DNA from 3 places in the Streptomyces sp. NPDC058525 genome. Region 3 is predicted to be linked to each of the others. Evidence: riboswitches for the same ligand, from Rfam matches in the RefSeq annotation. Region 3 holds a riboswitch; each other region holds the start of a gene.

Region 1 (6,771 bases), on a different contig from region 3:
GCTCGCGCCCCGAGGGGTTGTGCCAGTGCGGCGAGGGGCGGCTCAGGAACCACTCCCCGAAGCCCAGCGGGCGGCCGTTCGGGCCGTGGCCGCGTCCGGCGGCGGGCACGGAGTCGTGGAAGATCCGGCCGGGCACGGCGCCCAGCTCCTCCAGGAGGCGGGCCGTCTCCTCGATGAACAGCGGCGGTCCGCTCAGGTACACGTCCTGCTCGGGCCACATCCCCCGGTTGCCGAGCGCGGTGGCCAGCCGGTCCGTGGCCTGGTTGCGGTGCTGCCCGGGGGCGGGCGTGAGGTAGGTGACGCCGAGCCAGGGGCAGGCGGCGGCGTACTCGTCGATGAGCGGGCGGTCGTAGAGGTACGAGGCGTCCCGCGCGACCACGAAGAGCCGCACGTCCTGGTCGGGAGGATGCTCCGCGAGGTCCTCCAGCAGGGCCCGGACCGGCGCCCAGCCGGTCCCGGCGGCGATCAGGCTGGCCGGACGGTCCCCGCGGCGGAAGGTCAGCTGCCCGCCCGCGGCGCCGAGCCGCAGCATCTCGCCCGGCTGCACGTCGCGGACCAGGGCGGTGCTCAGCCGCCCCCGCTCGATCCGGCTGACGTGCAGGTCCAGGGTGCCGTCGGGGCGGGGGGCGTTGCCTATGGAGTAGGTGCGCCAGGTCGTCGGGACGCGTTCGCTGCTCACGCTCGTGTACTGGCCGGGGAGATAGGGGAAGGGGGCGTGCGGCTTCAGGGTCAGCACGCCGATGTCCTCCCCGTACTGGAGGTGGCGTACGACCTCCGCGTCCCACCAGGCCGGCTCCCGCTCCTCGGCCGCGGCGGCGCCGGCCAGCATCGAGTCGGCTATCACCTGGTACGCCTCGGCCCAGGCCTTCTCCACCTGCGGGGTCCAGGCCTCGCCGGAGGCCTCGGCGAGGGCGGCGAGCAGGCTGGCGCCCACGGCCGCGTAGTGCTGGGGCCCGGCCCGGAACTTGCGGTGGTCGCGGCCCAGGTCGCGGAGATAGGGGAGGAGGCCGTCGTTCTCCAGGTGGGCGATCACGTGGGTGAGCGCGGCGAAGAGCCGGTCCCGCTGCCGTTCCATGTCCTCGGAGGAGGCCGGGAAGAGCTCACGGATGCCGGGGTTGTGCCAGAAGAGGTGCGAGTAGAAGTACTTGACCGCGTGCTCGGCCCGTCTCTCCACCACCGCGAAGCTGCTTTTCAAGATCCTCACATCCACAAAACCGAAAGTAGGAATGCCGGGGAAGGCGAGGTCAAGTGACGGCGGATCTGCGGACAGCCGCGGCGAAGCACCCATATGGGATGGGGGACGGGAGCCGGGATACGGTCGTCGGGTGCACGAGCAGACCCCCGCAGACCCCGCAGACACCCCTTCGGCCTCCTCCGCCGGCCCGGGCCCGACCCTGTTCGACTGGGAGTTCGCGACCGATCCGTATCCGGCCTACGCCTGGCTGCGCGAGCACGCGCCGGTGCACCGCACCAAGCTCCCCAGCGGGGTCGAGGCCTGGCTGGTCACCCGGTACGCCGACGCCCGCCAGGCCCTGGCCGACCAGCGGCTCAGCAAGAACCCGGCGCACCACGCGGAGCCCGCGCACGCCAAGGGCAAGACCGGGATCCCGGGGGAGCGCAAGGCCGAGCTGATGACGCACCTGCTGAACATCGACCCGCCGGACCACACCCGGCTGCGGCGGCTGGTGTCGAAGGCGTTCACCCCGCGCAGGGTGGCCGAGTTCACCCCGCGGGTGCAGGAGCTGACCGACCACCTCATCGACGGGTTCGCGGAGCGGGGGGAGGCGGACCTCATCCACGAGTTCGCGTTCCCGCTCCCCATCTACGCCATCTGCGAGATGCTCGGCGTACCGCGCGAGGACCAGGACGACTTCCGCGACTGGGCCGGGATGATGATCCGCCACGGCGGAGGTCCGCGCGGCGGAGTGGCCCGTTCCGTGAAGCAGATGCGGACCTATCTCGGGGAACTCATCCACCGCAAGCGGGACGATCTGGGCAATGACCTCATTTCCGATCTGATCCGGGCGAGTGACCACGGCGACCACCTGACGGAGGCCGAGGCCACGGCCATGGCTTTCATCCTGCTTTTCGCCGGTTTCGAAACCACCGTCAACCTCATCGGCAACGGCGTCCACTCCCTCTTCATGAACCCCGGTGAGCGCGAGCGCCTCCAGGCCTCCCTCGCGGCCGGCGAGAGCGCCCTGCTGGAGACCGGCATCGAGGAACTCCTGCGCTACGACGGCCCCGTGGAGCTGGCCACCTGGAGGTTCGCCACCGAGCCGCTGACCCTCGGCGGACAGCGGGTCGCCACCGGGGATCCGGTCCTGGTCGTCCTCGCGGCCGCGGACCGCGACCCCGCGCGCTTCGCCGAGCCGGACACCCTCGACCTCTCCCGCACGGACAACCAGCACCTCGGATACGGGCACGGCATCCACTACTGCCTGGGTGCTCCGCTCGCACGACTTGAAGGACAGACGGCGCTTGCGACTTTGCTCACGCGTCTGCCAGATCTGGAACTCGCCGTTCCGTCCGAAGACCTGCGCTGGCGCGGCGGGCTGATCATGCGTGGCCTGCGCACCCTTCCCGTGCGCTTCACACCCCGAAACATCTGAAGGGCGACTGACCGGAAGTCAGGCGCCGACGGGAGTTGTGACAATCGTTCGAAGGCCGCTAGGTTCTGCCGTTACCCCGCCGTTATGCGAAAGGTGCAGCATCATGCGTTCCGGGAACGGCCGCCACAGACGCCCCCGCCAGGTGCCCGCGATAGTCGTCACCGCCGGAGTCACAGGCTCCGCGCTGGCACTGCCGCTGCTCGCCGCCACCAACGCCAGTGCGGCCGACACGTCCACGTGGGACAAGGTCGCCGAGTGCGAGAGTGGCGGCGCCTGGAGCGCGAACTTCGGCAGCGGCCAGTACGGCGGCCTGCAGTTCACCCAGGAGCAGTGGAGCAACGCCGGCGGACTCGACTTCGCCGCGCGGGCCGACCTGGCGAGCCGTTCCCAGCAGATCGCCGTGGCCGAGCGGGTGCTGGCCTCCCAGGGCCCGCAGGCCTGGCCGCTGTGCGCGGCCTCGGCCGGGCTGGACGGCCAGGGCCCCGCCGCCGAGGTCGACCCCGGCCTGCCGGGCGGATCCCAGGCCGGCACCGCGCCGTCCCGCCCGGACCACAGCGTGCCCACCACCGGGGCCGGCAAGCCGTCCACGGACTTCGGCGCTCCCACACAGCCCGCGCCGAGCCCGTCCTTCGCGCTCCCCGACGGCCCGCTCGCGCCCTCCCTCGGACTGCCCGTCATGCCCTCGCCGGACGACCCGTCCACGGCGCCCGCCCCGGTGGAGCCCACCGAGCCGACCGCCCCCGTGAGCCCCGACGCGCCCACCACGCCGCCCACCACGCCGCCCGTCACCCCGCCGACCACCCCGGGCCAGCCCCCGGTCACCGGCGCCCCCGTGACCCCGGCCGACCCGACGGCCCCGGCCGCCCCCGGAACCCCCGAGGCCTCGCCCGACCCCACCGCGCCTCCCGTGACCGCCCCCGAGGGCAGCGGCAAGCACCGCGGTGCGCCCGCGCTCGAGGCCCCCGGCCCGTCTGACACCCCGTCGGAGCCCACGTACACCGTCAAGGCGGGCGACAGCCTGACCGCCATCGCGGACGCCAAGGGGCTCAAGGGCGGCTGGAACGCCCTCTACGAGGCCAACGAGCAGGTCATCGGCGAGGATGCCGATCTGATCAAGCCCGGTCAGAACCTGGATCTAACTGCCGAATAAGGGCACTTCGGGCGGCCGGAAAGAGCTGATTGTCCGTTTTCTGTAAGTGAGACATGTGTCTCTTCCGGTCAACTGGCGTGTCCCACCCGGGGGCTGCCGCAAACCCCGCCCTCACCTGCGCAAACACCCGTACGAGGAGCGCAAGTAGGGCCCGTTTCTCCCCGATGCCGCTCGTTGAACATCGGGGAGAGACCTGTCTACCTTCTGAATCGCTCGCCACCGCGAGCTCCTTCGACCGCATCGCCGAATCCTGCCGGCGGACGGGGGGAACAGTCGTCGCGTCAAGCGCCGAAGGCAGGAGCGGGGGAACCAAGGTAGGCGCCGGGAGCGGCCGTTGAGAGACGGTCACGCCACCGGCTAGGGGTTAAGACGTGCGCTAGGTCGCACGGCCGGGCAACTCACTCGCCCGAACCCGACAGCTCACCTCGTAGGCGTCGGTGAGGAGAAACTCCATGCTGCTTTCCGGCAAGGGCAAGCACCGCCGCGGTACCGCCATTGAGCGGACGGCACGCCTCGTCACGCTCGCCGGTGTCGCCGGTGTGGCCGTCGCCGCTCCCCTGATGGCCGCGGGCACCGCCAGCGCCGCCACCGCGTCCGAGTGGGACAAGGTCGCGCAGTGCGAGTCCGGTGGCAACTGGGCCATCAACACGGGCAACGGCTACTACGGCGGACTGCAGTTCTCGTCCTCCACCTGGGCCGCGTTCGGTGGCAAGTCGTACGCCCCGCAGGCCAACCAGGCCTCGAAGGCCCAGCAGATAGCCGTCGCGGAGAAGGTCCTCAAGGGCCAGGGCAAGGGCGCCTGGCCGCACTGCGGCAAGGGCCTGTCGAACTCCTCCTACACCGGCGGCGGCGCGACCGAGGCCGCCCCCAAGCAGGAGAAGAAGACCGAGCCCAAGAAGACCCAGCCGAAGAAGACCGAGCCGAAGAAGACGGAGCCGAAGCGCGCCGAGGCCCCGGTCACCCGCTCCGAGCGCACCGAGACCCCGGCCCCGAAGACCGGCAACGGCTCGTACGAGGTGAAGTCCGGCGACACCCTGGGCACCATCGCCGAGGCGAACGGCGTGCAGGGCGGCTGGCAGAAGCTGTTCGAGCTGAACAAGGACATCGTCTCGGACGCCGACCTGATCTTCCCGGGTCAGAAGCTGAAGCTCAGCTGAACACTGCGGCAATAGCCGCGGCATCGCAGAGCAACAGGCAGCACCACGCACCACCACACCGCCCGGCGCGTCTCCCCCCACGCGCCGGGCGGTGGCGCGTGCGCGGGCGCAACCGTGATGATCAAGAGTCCTATGTCCCGGAAGAGGGGTATTCGGACCCTTTTTCGTCCCAGGACCCGAGCGGTCGGCGGGCCCAGTGCCCGGAGCCGGTTAGGCTCTAGGCGGCAAGGCCATCCCACGGCCTGATGCCACCGCACATCCAGCGTCACATCCCAGAAGGAGATGCTCGTGCCGTCCATCGACGTCGTCGTAGCCCGGGAAATCCTGGACTCCCGAGGCAACCCCACGGTCGAGGTCGAGGTGGGCCTCGACGATGGCAGCACCGGCCGTGCTGCAGTTCCGTCCGGCGCCTCCACCGGTGCCTTCGAGGCCATCGAGCTCCGTGACGGTGACCCCAACCGTTACATGGGCAAGGGTGTCGAGAAGGCCGTCCTCGCCGTCATCGAGCAGATCGGCCCGGAGCTCGTCGGCTACGACGCCACCGAGCAGCGCCTGATCGACCAGGCCATGTTCGACCTGGACGCCACCGACAACAAGGGCTCGCTCGGCGCCAACGCCATCCTCGGCGTGTCCCTCGCCGTCGCGCACGCCGCGTCCGAGGCCTCGGACCTGCCGCTCTTCCGCTACCTCGGCGGCCCGAACGCGCACCTGCTGCCCGTTCCGATGATGAACATCCTCAACGGCGGGTCGCACGCCGACTCCAACGTGGACATCCAGGAGTTCATGATCGCCCCGATCGGCGCGGAGTCCTTCTCCGAGGCGCTGCGCTGGGGTGCGGAGGTCTACCACACCCTCAAGAAGGTCCTGCACACCAAGGGCCTGTCCACCGGTCTCGGTGACGAGGGCGGCTTCGCCCCGAACCTGGAGTCCAACCGCGCCGCGCTCGACCTCATCGTCGAGGCCATCAAGCAGGCCGGCTACACCCCGGGCAAGGACATCGCGCTCGCGCTCGACGTCGCCGCGTCCGAGTTCTACAAGGACGGCAAGTACGAGTTCGAGGGCCAGTCCCGCTCGGCCGCCGAGATGACCGAGTACTACGAGGAGCTCGTCTCCGCGTACCCGCTCGTCTCCATCGAGGACCCGCTGTACGAGGACGACTGGGCCGGCTGGAAGGTCATCACCGACCGCCTCGGCGCCAAGGTCCAGATCGTCGGCGACGACCTCTTCGTCACCAACCCGGAGCGCCTGGCCCGCGGCATCGAGGAGGGCTCCGCGAACGCCCTGCTCGTGAAGGTGAACCAGATCGGTTCGCTGACCGAGACCCTCGACGCCGTCGAGATGGCCCAGCGCAACGGCTTCAAGTGCATGATGTCGCACCGCTCCGGCGAGACCGAGGACGTCACCATCGCCGACCTCGCCGTCGCCGTGAACTGCGGTCAGATCAAGACCGGCGCCCCGGCCCGCTCGGACCGCGTCGCCAAGTACAACCAGCTGCTGCGCATCGAGGAGATCCTCGACGACGCCGCGGTGTACGCGGGCCGCAGCGCGTTCCCCCGCTTCAAGGGCTAACCACGCTCTCGCCTCCGTACGTCCCCGCACTCGGTCCCGTACCGTGTGCGGGGACGTAGTGCGTAGTGCGTACACAGGGGAGGCGGATCAATGGCCGGGAACCGGGATCGGTTCTCCACCTTCTCGACCGCGACCAGGCTCAAGCAGCTCGGCGAGCGGACCGCCGCGCATGTCTACCGCTCGCAGTCGCGCCGCCAGGTCCGCCGCAGCCGGCTCACCGGCCGCGCCGCGCTCCTGGTGCTCGTCCTCTGTACCCTGGTCGTCGCCCTCGCGTATCCGATGC
Region 2 (6,771 bases), on a different contig from region 3:
GCGCCGCGCAGCTCCTGGGCGAGCAGCCAGAACTCGTCCACGCCCGCCGGATCGCCGCCGGCCGGGGTCCCGGTCGGGCCGCCGCGCACCGGCCGTCCGGGGGCCTCGCCGCGCTCCAGCCGGTCGGCGGCGCCGCGCAGCTCCTGGCGGCCGCGCACGCTGGAGCGGCGCAGCGACTCGCACCGGTCCCGTACGGCCTTGGCGGCGCGCTGCGCGCCGAGCAGGGCCGCGGCGAGGGCTCCGGCCACGAGCAGGGCGCAGCCGGTGAGCACCGGCCAGAGCCGGGCGTCCCGGTCTCCGGCTCCGCCGCCGAGCTGGAGGGTGAAGATGACCGCGGCGGCGCCGCTGAGCCCGGCGGCGAGCGTGGGCAGGACGGCGGCGCGGACCAGCTGGGGGCGTATCTGCCGGCCCGGACCGGTGACGGCGTGTCTCGACGGGGCGTGGCGGGCGGCGCGGAGTCCGGACATCGGCGTCCTCGGTACGTGGGGCCCGGCCCCCAGCGTTCCCGGGGCCCGGTGTTGATCACCGGATACCCACGCTAGACCGCACCGTCCCGCCCCGGACGGCCAGTTGGGGAAGTTCGCCGGGGTGCTTCCCGCTCCCGGTGGAGCGCTCGTACAGCCGCCCGAATCCCCCGGGTCGCCTTCCGGCGGGCACCGGCGGCGGCCGCGCGCCCCCGCCGTCCCGGGGCGCCGCCCCTGCCGCTGCCGTACGACCGCCCGCGCTCCGGCCGCACTCCGGCCGACCGGGCCCGACATGCGGCCGCGCAGAGAGAGCGGCCGGCCGCACTGCCCGCTCCGGCCCGCCTGGCCCAACCCGCGGCAGCGCCGACAGAGCGGCCCGGCCGTGCCGCATCCCGCGCGGGCTCCGGCGCCGCCCGGCCCGGCCCGCGGCTGCCCGGCCGGCAGCCGCCCGACCCCGACCCCGACCCCGCCTGCGGCGCGAGCTCGGCCGCCCGTCAGGACCCGACGGCCTCGGGCTCCTCGCGGATCACGCCCGTCACCCGGCCCGCCGTGACCGCGGCGACGGCGACCTCGGGTGCGGCGTGGCCGCCGGCCACGAAGGGCCGCCACCACGGCTTCGCGGGGGCGTCCGCCGCGCCCGGCTCGAAGGGCTGCCCCGGGATCGGCAGGGCGATCGCGGCTCCGGCCCCCTCCGCCGCGGCGAGGGTCCCCTCGCCGGGCTCGTCCCACGGGTGGGGGGCCAGGTTGAAGGTGCCCCAGTGGATCGGCAGCATCGTGCCGTGGGGGGCGCCGCCCTGGAGGTCGAGGTGGGCGCGCATGCCCTCCTCCGGCGTCATGTGGATGTCGGGCCAGTACTCGGAGTAGGCGCCGATCTGGATCATCGTCGCGTCGAAGGGCCCGTGCTCGGCGCCGATCTCCTTGAAGCCGGGGAAGTAGCCGGTGTCCCCGCTGTGGTAGATCCGGTGCTCGTCCCCCGCGACCACCCAGGAGGCCCACAGGGTGTGCTGCTGGTTGCGCAGTCCGCGTCCGCAGAAGTGCCGGGCCGGGGTCGCGGTGAGCGACAGCCCGGCGACCTTGGTGCTCTCGTTCCAGTCCAGCTCGCGCAGCCGGTCGGCGGGCACGCCCCAGCGCTCGAGGTGCGCGCCGACGCCGAGCGGCACGGCGAAGACCGTGTCCGTGCCGGCCAGCTCCTTGATCGTCGGCAGGTCGAGGTGGTCGTAGTGGTCGTGCGAGATCACCACGACGTCGACCGGGCCCAGCGAGGCCAGCGGTACGGGGACGGGGTGCAGCCGCTTGGGCCCGGCGAAGGGAAAGGGAGAGCACCGCTCTCCCCACACCGGGTCGAACAGCACGCGTCGCCCGTCGATCTCCGCGAGCACGCTGGAGTGTCCCATCCAGGTGATCCGCAGTCCGCTCGCGGGCGGCTTGGCCAGCTCCGCGAGGGTCGTCGGGTACACGGGGATGGGCGCGCCGGGGGTGCGCCGGATCCGCTGTTCCCGGTGGAAGTAGATCTTGGCGAACTCCGCCATCGACCCCGAGGGCCTGGTCCGGGCACCGAGCGGGTTCTGGAAGACGCCGTCGGCGAAGTTCGGCGAACGGTGGATCCGCTCAAGCCGTGCGCCGGACGGGTCGGCGCCGAAGGCCTCGGGCCGCAGGGCACGCAACCGCGGACGCAGGGGACGCGGGGGACGGGAGCCGGTCAAGGCGCCTCCTGGGGGGATGGGGTCGGGACGGTCGTCGGTCTACGACCATCCCAACGCACACATACACCGAAGGATTCCGCTTACGGCGCTCGTCCCCCGTCTGCTGCCCCTCCCCTACAGGGGCAGCAGGTCCGGGCGCTTCGCCTCGACGTGGTCCCCGGAGGACTCGCCGCGCAGCCGCCGCCCGATCCAGGGCACGAGGTGCTCGCGCGCCCACTGGATGTTGTCCCGGGTCACGTCCACCGAGCCGCGCGGCCGCTGCGGCGGCCAGGGCTGGTCCGGGTCGGCGGGCACCTCGAGCCCGAGCACCTGTGCGGCGCGCAGCGCCACCCGCGTGTGCCCCTCGGGCGACAGGTGCAGCCGGTCGGCGTCCCAGGCGCGCCGGTCCTGTACGGACTTCAGCGACCAGAGGTCGAGCACCGGGCAGTCGTAGCGGTCGGCGATGGCGCGCACGTGCGCGCTGTACGTCGCCACCTTGCCCCGGAGGTGCTTGAGGACCGGCACGCCCCGGGTGTCGAAGCCGGTGGTGATCATGACCAGGCCGACGGCCCCGGTGAGGTCGGCGACGGCGGCCTCGAACCGCTCCGCCACGTCGTCGGGGTCGGTGCCGGGCCGGATGATGTCGTTGCCGCCCGCGCAGAAGGTCACGAGGTCCGGCGCGAGCTCCTTGGCCCGCGGTACCTGCTCGGCCACGATCTGGTCGAGGAGCCGGCCGCGCACGGCCAGGTTCGCGTACCGGAAGTCGTGTTCGTCGCGCTGGTCGGCCAGGAGCACGGCGAGCCGGTCCGCCCAGCCGAGATGAGAATCCCCGGGTCCCGGGTCCCCCACGCCCTCGGTGAAGCTGTCCCCGATCGCCGCGTACGAGCCGATGGTCTTGAGTGTCGTCGTCGTCGCTGCCACGGGACGACATCCTTCACCCGCGCACACGACCTACGCCAACGTAAGCAGGGGTTGACGGACCGTGATCTATACCACGCGTGGGATAAGGAATAAGTACACATCAGGCCGGGACCCCCCTCGGGTCCCGGCCTGACGCGTGTCCGTGCTCCGGCGGCTGCTGCCGTCAGAGGGTGACGCCCTTCGAGCGGAGGTAGCTCACCGGGTTGACGTCCGAGCCGTAGGACGGGCCGGTGCGGATCTCGAAGTGGAGGTGCGGGCCGGTCGAGTTGCCGGTGGAGCCGGAGAGGCCGATGCGCTGCCCGGCCGTGACGCTCTGGCCGGCCGAGACGGAGAGCGAGGAGAGGTGGGCGTACTGGGAGTACTTGCCGTCCGCGTGCCTGATGACGACCTCGTTGCCGTACGATCCGGCCCAGCCGGCCGAGACCACGGTGCCCGCGCCGACGGCCTTGACGTCGGTGCCCGAGCTCGCGATGAAGTCGACGCCCGTGTGGTAGCCGGAGGACCACATGGCACCCGAGGCCCGGTACTGGGTGGATATCCCACCGCCGACCGGGGCCACGAATCCGGCGGCGCCGGGGGTCTTCGCATCGGTGGAGGAGCCGCCGCCCTGGGGCTTCTGCTTGGGCTGCGGGGCGGGGGCGGGGGCGGCCTGCCCGTCGGAGGAGCCCTCGTCGGCGGACGGGGCGCCGGTCGAGGACCGCTCGGCGGGAGCGGGAGCCGGAGCCGGAGCCGTTTCGGCCGGGGCCGCCGACTTCGCGCCGAGGGTCAGCTTCAGGCCCGGGTGGATCAGGGACGGGTCGGAGCCGACGGCCTCGCGGTTGTCGGCGTACAGCTTCTCCCAGCCGCCGGAGAGGTGGCGCTCCGCGGCGATCTTGGAGAGGTAGTCGCCGGGCACGACCGTGTAGACGGTCGGTGCGGCCTCGGCGGCGGCGGGCGCGGCCTGGAGTGCGACCGGGAGCTGCGGGGCGACGGCGGGGGCCGTGGCCGGGGCCGTGGCCGGAGCGGCGGCCGGAACCGTGGCCGCGTTGGCGCCGGCGGCACCCATGAGGGGCAGCGCGAGAGCGGCACCACCCGTGCCGGCGACGGCGAGACCGCGGGAAAGGGAACGGGACTTGGGACGGCGGTGCTTACCCTTTGCAGGCATGGCGAATTCCTCTCCGTCGCCTGCGAGGTGAGCTGTCGGGTTCGGACTGGAGATGTCCGGACGTACATGAACGTGAACGGAACATGTACGACTTCACCCCAAGCCGTTCCGGAGAAAGATCCGGGACGGCGGCTTACCTGGTTCCCCCGCTCCTGCCGCGCGCGTGAATAGTCGGGTGCGGTTTCCGGGAGGCGGCAGGATTAGGCGGTCCACCCGGATCGATCGCGAAGGTAATCGAGTCCGGCCGCGCGGAACAAGCCATGAATTCCCCGAAGGAATCACCGGGGTGAGGGATCGACGGAATTCCGGTCACCCTCCGTCTATTCCGCACCGTCAACAACCGTCCCGGCCGGGCCATTCGGCTTTAGCGATCAGGCACTCACGGTCACCGTATGATCTGGCTCACGGGGCCGTGCCCGATCTCGCCGCCGGGTATGGCAAGTTGGAGCCAACCAGCTCAATACGGACAAGATGTCCCATGACGAAGCGGAGGAGTTCCTTTGACCCAGCAGATACAGGAGCCGGAACTGTCCGGAGTGCGCAATTTCCGCGATGTGGGTGGATTGTCAACTTCTGACGGACGACGGGTCGGGCCGGGACGACTGTTCCGAAGCGGACATCTCGCACATGCCACCGAAACCGATGCGGAGTTCCTCGCCTCGCTCGGGCTCCACACCATCTTCGACTTCCGCAACGACGCCGACCACGCCCTGGAGGGGCCGGACGTCGTCCTCCCCGGGGTGCGGAACGTCAACATCCCGCTCTCGGACCCGGCCGACGGACGCGAGTTCTGGGCCATGGTCCGCGAGGGCGCGCTCGACCAGCTCCGCTCGGTCCTGGGCGACGGCAAGGCCGCGGCCCGGATGGCGCAGTCGTACCGCACGATCATCCGGCACCGCACGGCCGAGCACAGCCGGGTGGTGCGCGCCCTCGCCGAGGACAGCGTCCCCGCCCTGCTGCACTGCGCGGCCGGCAAGGACCGGGCGGGCCTGTCGGTCGCCGTCGTCCTGCTCGCGCTCGGCGTCGAGCGGGAGGCGATCGTCGCGGACTACCTGGAGTCGAACGCCCCGCACCGCCGCTACCGGGTGCGCCGCAGCAGCGAATCGCAGGAGGCCCGCTCCCCCGAGGTGATGGAGCTCCTCGCCCCGCTCTTCGACGCCCGGGCCGAGTACCTGACGGCGGCCTTCGACACCATCGACGAGCAGTGGGGCGGACGCGAGGGCTACCTCGCGGAGGGTCTCGGGCTCACGCCCGAGACCCTCGCCCGGCTCCGGGACCGGCTGCTGGTCTGACGCCCCGCCCGCCCCACCGCCTGCCGGAGCAGGCCGTCACCGGTTGCCGACGGCCTGCTTCACCAGGGTCCTGCCGAATTCCCACATCAGCCCCGACCCGCCGTGCGCCTCGTCCATGACCTCGCGGAAGGCGCCGACGAACCGGTCGACGTCCCGCTCGTCCACGATCAGCGGCGGGATCAGCTTGATCACCTCCAGGTGGTCCCCGGACACCTGGGTGAGGATCCGGTGCTTCTGCAGCAGCGGCACCACGACCATCTGCGCGAAGAGGCCCTTGCGGGCGGCCTGGAGCATGGCCCACCGGCTGCGCAGCCCCAGCGAGGACGGCCGGCCGAACTCGATGCCGATCATCAGCCCGCGCCCCCGCACCTCGTGCAGCAGCTCGTACTCGTCCACCAGGGCCGCGAGCCGGCCGCGCAGCAGGTCGCCCGTGGCCCGGGCGTGCGCGACGATCTCCTCGTCCTCCATGACCGACAGCACCGCCAGTCCGGCCGCCATCGCCTGGGCGTTGGAGCCGAAGCTGGCGGAGTGCACGAGCACCCGGTCCATGGACGAGTAGACCTTCTTGAAGATCCAGTCCTTCCCCAGGGTCGCGCCGACCGGCACGTAGCCGCCCGAGAGTGCCTTGGCCACGCACACCAGGTCGGGCTCCACGCCCGGCTCGTGCTGGTACGCGTAGAAGTCACCGGTCCGTCCGAGGCCGGTCTGCACCTCGTCCGCGATCAGCAGCGCCTTGTGGCGGTGCAGCAGTTCCTGCGCGGCGGGCAGGAACCCGGGCGGGGCGGCGAGAACGCCCTTGCCCTGGATCGGCTCGACGACGAGGGCCGCCACGTCGCCCTTGCGCAGTTCCCGCTCCAGGGCGCCCAGATCCCCGAGGGCGATCTTCGTATCGGGCAGCAGGGGTGCGAAGCCGTCCCGGAAGCCGCCCTCGCCGTTCACCGAGAGCGAGCCCGTGGTGAGCCCGTGGAAGGCGTGGTCGCAGTAGAGGACCCTGGGCCGGCCGGTGGCGTACCGGGCGAACTTCAGGGCCGTCTCCACCGCCTCGGTGCCGCTGTTGCCGAAGAAGACCCGGTCCAGGTGGGGGCTGTACGAGAGCAGCTTCTCGGCCAGCAGCCCGGGCAGCGGCTGGCAGTCGAAGCGGGTGAGGTCGGCGAGCCCGGCGTCCAGGACGTCGTGCAGGGCCCGGCGGACCACCGGGTGGTGCCGGCCCAGGCCCATCACCCCGAACCCGGCCAGCATGTCGAGGTAGTCGTTGCCCTCGGCGTCCC
Region 3 (6,771 bases):
TCCGGGGTGATCGGCCTGATCCGGGCGGTCCAGCCGTCGCGCAGGACGACGTCCGCCTCCCAGTGGGCCGGGTACGAAGGGTCCGACTCGGTGGTCATGGGCCTACCTTACGGCCGGAAACCGCCTGGCAGCCTGCGCGCGGCGCATCAGGCACACTAGGGCAAAACGATGCAAGCTGGGGAAGGTCGAACGGCGGAGGATTCGGGCCGAAGGTCGGTCCGAGCATTCCGGACGTCGTGAGAGACTGGTCTAGACAACCGTAAGAACCTGAAGGGCATCACCATGGCAGAGCGCCGCGTCAACGTCGGCTGGGCCGAGGGCCTGCACGCTCGTCCCGCCTCGATCTTCGTCCGTGCGACGACCGCTTCCGGCGTCCCGGTGACCATCGCGAAGTCCGGCGGCGACCCCGTCAACGCCGCCTCCATGCTGGCGGTTCTGGGCCTCGGCGCCCAGGGCGGCGAGGAGATCGTCCTCGCGTCCGACGCGGAGGGCGCCGAGGTGGCGCTCGACCGCCTCGCGAAGCTGGTCGCCGAGGGCCTCGAAGAGCTCCCCGAGACCGTCTGACCCTTCGGGTTCGACACCTCCGTCGCCCCCGCGACCGCTACGGCCCACAGGCCCGCCCGGTCCACACGCGAAAGCCGCGGCCCCGCCATCCGGGGGCCGCGGCTTTCGCGTTCGGGCTTTCGCGTTCGGGCAGCGGAATTCAACCGGCCGGAATTCATCCCGCGGGAATTTCGGCACACCGAATTCACGCCAACCGGAATTCCGGCAGCGGCGCACGAATACCGCTCCTTTGTATACGGCTCCTGTTAATGACGGCCGCTCGACATGTTTACGGCAGGTTGCGAAGTGCTCACGGTCGGCCGCGGCCGGTGCGCGCCCGCCGCCCGGTCGGCGTGGACGGCCGCCAGCGTCCGCGCCCGCTCCGCGTCCCCCCGCGCCACCGCGTCCACGATCGCCCCGTGCTCCGCCCAGGAGTCCACCGGCCGGGCCGGCGCCTCCACCACGTACATCCACGCCAGCTTGTGCCGCATCTGCGTCAGCAGCGCGATCAGGCCCGGGCTCCCGGAGGCCTGCGCAAGCGTCTCGTGGAACCAGCCGCCCAGCGACCGCAGATCCTCGCCCTGGCCCCGCCTGGCCCGCTCCTGGCCCAGCCTGACCAGCCCGCGCAGCACCTTGAGGTGGCCCTCGGTGCGCCGCCGGGCCGCCCTGGCGGCCGCCAGGGGCTCCAGCAGCATCCGCAGCTCGAGGAGGTCGGCGGCCTCCTGCTCGGTCGGCTCGGCCACGCAGGCGCCCGCGTGCCGCCGCGTGGTCACGAACCCCTCGGACTCCAGGGTCCGCAGCGCCTCGCGGACCGGGACCCGCGAGACCCCGTACCGCCGGGCCAGCACCTCCTCGGTCAGCCTGCCGCCCGGCTCGAAGACCCCGGAGACGATGTCGTCGCGGATCGCTGTGCATACCGCGTGCGCGGGAATACGCAAGACCGGACCTCCGCCATCTCCGATTTTCGACTGCCACGCCAAAAGCCGCGCATATCCGTGACGTCCATGCGCGCACTGCGACTCTATTGCAACACACGATAATTTCAGAGAGCCGCCGGAAATGACGAACATGTATCGGGCGGGCAGCACGAAGGCCCCGGCTCGGGGAGCCGGGGCCTTCGGTGAAGCGGTGGGGTGCGGGTCAGAGGCTGACGCCGTGCGAGCGCAGGTACGCGATCGGGTCGATGTCCGAGCCGTAGTCGGCACCGGTGCGGGCCTCGAAGTGCAGGTGCGGGCCGCTGGAGTTGCCCGTGGAGCCCGAGAGGCCGATCTGCTGGCCGGGGGTGACCTGCTGGCCGACGGAGACGCTCAGCGAGGACATGTGCCCGTACTGGGTGTACGTACCGTCGTTGTGCTTGATCACGACGTTGTTGCCGTACGCGCCGCCCCAGCCGGCCTCGACCACGACACCGACGCCCACCGCCTGGACGGAGGTGCCGGAGGCGGCGTGGAAGTCGATGCCGGTGTGGCTGCCGGAGGACCACATGCCGCCGCCCGCCTTGTACTGCGTGCTGACGTACGAGCTGTCGAGCGGGGAGACGAAGGTGTTGAGGCGCTTGCGCTCCTCCTCGCGGGCGGCGCGCTCGGCGGCCTCGCGCTCGGCCTTCGCCTTGGCCTCGGCGAGGCGCTTGGCCTCGGCGGCCCGCTGCTTCGCGTCGGCCTCGGCCTGCGCCTTGGCGGCGGCGTGCTCGGCGGCGCGCTGCTGGGACGCGGCCTGGTCCTCGATGTCACCCGCGAGGTCCTCGGAGACGACGACCGCGCCGAGCGCGTTGTCCGAGGTGGAGTGGTGGTCACTGTTGTCCGCGGCGAAGGCCGGAGCGGCGAAGGAGCCGACGACACCAGTGGTGGCGAGGGCGGCTATGCCGGCGTAGCCGGCGGTCTTGCGGCTCAAACGGCTGGAACCACGGTGCTTACCGGCGGCACGACTGCCAAACGCCATGAAGGGGCTGATCCTTTCCTTCCCTCTCGCCTACCGGGTTAGCTGACGGGTTCGGAGCAGGAAGGTCTCCTACGGGCCTCCTCTTGCGAGGCGGTCCGATTCACCCCAGGGACTGATGTGGGTCCCCGGCTCCCCAGGCTCGCGCCTGACGGGGACTCGGCGATCGCTGTCCGGTGCCGCGGATGCGGCGGGTACAACTGACGGACAGCACAGGTGACGCTAGGCGGATCATCCGTCAATCACCAAACAGACGCGCCTTTTTGTTGCGTACGCCACACCACATAAAAGCAACCTCTCCACTAAACGGACAAAAGGGCCTCCGGCGGACATGTCCGCCAGAGGCCCTCTTCGTACCGCCGGTCGGGGTCAGTTGGTGACGACGCTCACGGCGCCGATCCCCAAGGCCCGCACCGGCTCCTCGATCTGCGCCGCGTCACCCACGAGCACCGTGACCAGGCGGTCGGCCGGGAAGGCCTTCACGACCGCCGAAGTGGCCTCCACCGTGCCCGTCTCGGCCAGCTGCGCGTACAACTGCGCCTGGTAGTCGTCCGGCAGCTCCTGCTCCACCTGGTCGGCCAGCGTGCCCGCGACCGAGGCCGCCGTCTCGAACTTGAGCGGGGCCACGCCCACCAAGTTCTGCACCGCCACGTCCCGTTCGGTGTCGGTCAGACCGCCCTCCGCGAGGGTGCGCAGCACCTTCCACAGGTCCTCGAGGGCCGGCGCGGTGTTCGGGGTGTCCACCGAGCCGCTGATGGCGAGCATCGAGGCGCCCCGCCCGTCGGCCGTGGAGCGCAGCACCTGGCCGAAGGCGCGCACGCCGTACGTGTACCCCTTCTCCTCGCGCAGCACCTTGTCCAGGCGGGAGGTCAGGGTGCCGCCCAGGCAGTACGTGCCGAGCACCTGGGCCGCCCAGACCCGGTCGTGCCGGTCCGGCCCGATCCGGCCGATCAGCAGCTGCGTCTGGACCGCGCCGGGCCGGTCCACGATGACCACGCGGCCCGTGTCGTCGGCGGTCACCGGGGGCACCGGGAGGGGCTCGGCGGTGTTGCCCGTCCAGGCGCCCAGGGTGTCGGCGAGGACCGCGTCCAGGTCGATGCCGGTCAGGTCGCCGACGACGACCGCGGTGGCCGTGGCGGGGCGCACGTGGGCCTCGAAGAAGGCCCGTACGGCCGAGGAGTCGATCCGGGCGACCGTCTCCTCGGTGCCCTGGCGCGGACGCGACATGCGCAGGCTCGCCGGGAAGAGCTCCTTGGAGAGCTGCTTGGCGGCGCGGCGCTGCGGGTTGGCCAGCTCGTGCGGGATCTCGTCGAGCCGGTTGCGCACCAGCCGGTCGACCTCGGAGTCGGCGAAGGCCGGCGCGCGCAGGGCCTCGGCGAGCAGGCCGAGCGCCTTGGGCAGCCGGGAGGCCGGGACCTCCAGGGAGACCCGAAGGCCCGGGTGGTCGGCGTGCGCGTCGAGGGTGGCGCCGCAGCGCTCCAGCTCGGCCGCGAACTCCTCCGCCGAGTGCTTGTCGGTGCCCTCGGACAGGGCGCGGGCCATGATGGTCGCCACGCCGTCCAGGCCCTCGGGCTCGGCGTCCAGCGGGGCGGCGAGGTTGACCTCGACCGCGATCACCTGCTGGCCCGGCCGGTGGCAGCGCAGCAGGGTCAGGCCGTTGGACAGCACCGAGCGGTCGGGGGCCGGGAAGGCCCACGGCTGCGGCTCCCCGGCCTGCGGGCGCGGGTGGAAGGTCATCGTGACGGCTGCGGTGTCGCTCACTGCTCCGCCCCCTCGTTCTCGTCGTCGTTCCCGGCGGACTCGTCGGAGCCGGCCAGCGGCTCGTAGACCAGCACCGCGCGGTTGTCCGGGCGCAGCCGGGCCGCGGCCACCGCCTGTACTTCCTCGGCGGTCACGTCCAGGACCCGCTGGACGGCGGTCAGCGCCAGCTGCGGGTCGCCGAAGAGCACCGCGAACCGGCACAGTTCGTCGGCGCGGCCCGCGACCGTGCTCAGCCGGTCCAGCCACTCGCGCTCGAGCTGCGCCTGCGCGCGCTCCATCTCCTCGGCCGTCGGGCCCTCGGCGGCGAACCGCGCGAGCTCCTCGTCCACGGCCGCCTCGATGTCCGGGACCTCGACGCCGCCGGAGGTCTTGACGTCCAGCCAGCCCAGCGAGGGCGCTCCGGCCAGCCGCAGCATGCCGAACCCGGCCGCGACGGCCGTCTGGTCGCGGCGTACCAGGCGGTTGTGGAGCCGCGAGGACTCGCCGCCGCCCAGGACGGTCAGCGCCACGTCGGCGGCGTCGCACTCGCGGGTGCCGTCGTGCGGGAGCCGGTAGGCGGCCATCAGCGCACGCGCCGGGACCTCCTCGACGATCTCCTCGCGCAGCTCGCGGCCGATGACCTCGGGCAGCGAACCGTCCCGGGGCGGCTGCTTGCCGTCGTGCGACGGGATGGTGCCGAAGTACTTCTCGACCCACGCGAGCGTGCGCTGCGGGTCGATGTCGCCGACGATCGACAGGACCGCGTTGTTCGGCGCGTAGTACGTGCGGAAGAAGGCGCGCGCGTCCTCGAGGGAGGCGGCGTCCAGATCGGCCATGGAGCCGATCGGCGTGTGGTGGTACGGGTGGCCCTCGGGGTACGCGAGGGCGGTCAGCCGCTCGAATGCGGTGCCGTACGGGACGTTGTCGTACCGCTGGCGGCGCTCGTTCTTGACGACGTCGCGCTGGTTCTCCATGGACTCGTCGTCCAGGGCGGCCAGCAGCGAACCCATCCGGTCCGCCTCCAGCCACAGCGCGAGCTCCAGCTGGTGGGTCGGCATCGTCTCGAAGTAGTTGGTGCGCTCGAAGCTGGTGGTGCCGTTGAGGGAGCCGCCGGCCCCCTGGACCAGCTCGAAGTGCCCGTTGCCCGGCACGTTTGCCGAGCCCTGGAACATCAGGTGCTCGAAGAGGTGAGCAAGGCCGGTACGCCCCTTGACTTCGTGGCGCGAGCCGACGTCGTACCAGAGGCAGACCGCGGCGACCGGGGTCAGGTGGTCCTCGGACAGCACCACGCGCAGGCCGTTGGCCAGCCGGTGCTCGGTCGCTGTCAGGCCGCCGGAGCCGGCCTGGGCTGTGGCCGTGTGACCCATGGGCATGTGGTCCCTTCGATACGCGATGCAGAGATTTCCGTCAGACCTGCCACTGTATGCAAGCGCGTCGACGACCGGATAAGTTCCCGGGTCACCCCCTGGGGTCGGAGTCCGGGTTGTCGGTGCCTCGGGCCACAATGGTCCGCGTCAGACCCCCAGCACACCCATTCTTGGTTAAGGAGCCGCGCAGCGATGGCCCGCCGCAGCACGAAGACCCCGCCGCCGGAGGATTTCGAGGAGAAGATCCTCGACATCGACGTCGTCGACGAAATGCAGGGCTCCTTCCTCGAGTACGCGTACTCGGTGATCTACTCCCGTGCCCTGCCAGACGCCCGTGACGGCATGAAGCCGGTGCACCGCCGCATCGTCTACCAGATGAACGAGATGGGTCTGCGCCCCGACCGCGGCTACGTCAAGTGCGCCCGTGTCGTCGGCGAGGTCATGGGCAAGCTCCACCCGCACGGTGACGCGTCGATCTACGACGCCCTCGTGCGCATGGCCCAGCCGTTCTCGATGCGGCTTCCACTGGTCGACGGCCACGGCAACTTCGGTTCGCTCGGCAACGACGACCCGCCGGCCGCCATGCGTTACACCGAGTGCAAGATGGCCGACGCCACGTCACTGATGACGGAGTCGATCGACGAGGACACCGTCGACTTCACCGCCAACTACGACGGCCAGGAGCGGGAACCGGTCGCACTGCCCGCCGCCTACCCGAACCTGCTGGTCAACGGCGCGTCCGGAATCGCGGTCGGCATGGCCACCAACATGCCCCCGCACAACCTCGGCGAGGTCATCGCGGCCGCCCGCCACCTGATCCGCTACCCGCACGCGGACCTGGAGGCGCTGATGCGCTTCGTCCCGGGTCCGGACCTGCCCACGGGCGGCCGGATCGTGGGGCTCGCGGGGATCAAGGACGCCTACGAGAACGGCCGCGGCACCTTCAAGATCCGCGCGACGGTGGCGGTGGAGAACGTGACGGCCCGCCGCAAGGGCCTGGTCGTCACGGAGCTGCCGTTCACGGTCGGCCCCGAGAAGGTCATCGCGAAGATCAAGGACCTGGTCGGCTCGAAGAAGCTCCAGGGCATCGCGGACGTCAAGGACCTCACCGACCGCTCGCACGGCCTGCGCCTGGTCATCGAGATCAAGAACGGCTTCCACCCCGAGGCCGTGCTCGAGCAGCTCT

The links. Region 3 has a riboswitch for cyclic di-AMP ahead of ACFWP3_RS04630 (M23 family metallopeptidase). Riboswitches for the same ligand answer to the same signal wherever they lie in the genome.
Region 1: it holds a riboswitch for cyclic di-AMP, as region 3 does, so the genes downstream of both, ACFWP3_RS25480 (transglycosylase family protein) here and ACFWP3_RS04630 (M23 family metallopeptidase) in region 3, are expected to answer to the same signal.
Region 2: it holds a riboswitch for cyclic di-AMP, as region 3 does, so the genes downstream of both, ACFWP3_RS28325 (peptidoglycan DD-metalloendopeptidase family protein) here and ACFWP3_RS04630 (M23 family metallopeptidase) in region 3, are expected to answer to the same signal.

What each region holds. Positions count from the first base shown of each region.
Region 1 covers NZ_JBHXNP010000059.1:16,843-23,613, reverse strand. The annotation lists gene ACFWP3_RS25495 (globin domain-containing protein) at 1-1,204, opposite strand, end outside; gene ACFWP3_RS25490 (cytochrome P450) at 1,326-2,612, shown strand; gene ACFWP3_RS25485 (transglycosylase family protein) at 2,716-3,762, shown strand; cyclic di-AMP (ydaO/yuaA leader) riboswitch at 4,039-4,211, shown strand; gene ACFWP3_RS25480 (transglycosylase family protein) at 4,215-4,919, shown strand; gene eno (phosphopyruvate hydratase) at 5,202-6,488, shown strand; gene ACFWP3_RS25470 (septum formation initiator family protein) at 6,579-6,771, shown strand, end outside.
Region 2 covers NZ_JBHXNP010000071.1:37,984-44,754, forward strand. The annotation lists gene ACFWP3_RS28310 (ATP-binding protein) at 1-467, opposite strand, end outside; gene ACFWP3_RS28315 (MBL fold metallo-hydrolase) at 959-2,167, opposite strand; gene ACFWP3_RS28320 (SGNH/GDSL hydrolase family protein) at 2,282-3,067, opposite strand; gene ACFWP3_RS28325 (peptidoglycan DD-metalloendopeptidase family protein) at 3,231-4,211, opposite strand; cyclic di-AMP (ydaO/yuaA leader) riboswitch at 4,216-4,418, opposite strand; gene ACFWP3_RS28330 (tyrosine-protein phosphatase) at 4,712-5,503, shown strand; gene ACFWP3_RS28335 (aspartate aminotransferase family protein) at 5,540-6,771, opposite strand, start outside.
Region 3 covers NZ_JBHXNP010000005.1:131,883-138,653, reverse strand. The annotation lists gene ACFWP3_RS04645 (GNAT family N-acetyltransferase) at 1-98, opposite strand, end outside; gene ACFWP3_RS04640 (HPr family phosphocarrier protein) at 283-564, shown strand; gene ACFWP3_RS04635 (GntR family transcriptional regulator) at 810-1,481, opposite strand; gene ACFWP3_RS04630 (M23 family metallopeptidase) at 1,684-2,481, opposite strand; cyclic di-AMP (ydaO/yuaA leader) riboswitch at 2,494-2,653, opposite strand; gene ACFWP3_RS04625 (M16 family metallopeptidase) at 2,848-4,215, opposite strand; gene ACFWP3_RS04620 (M16 family metallopeptidase) at 4,236-5,585, opposite strand; gene ACFWP3_RS04615 (DNA topoisomerase (ATP-hydrolyzing) subunit A) at 5,778-6,771, shown strand, end outside.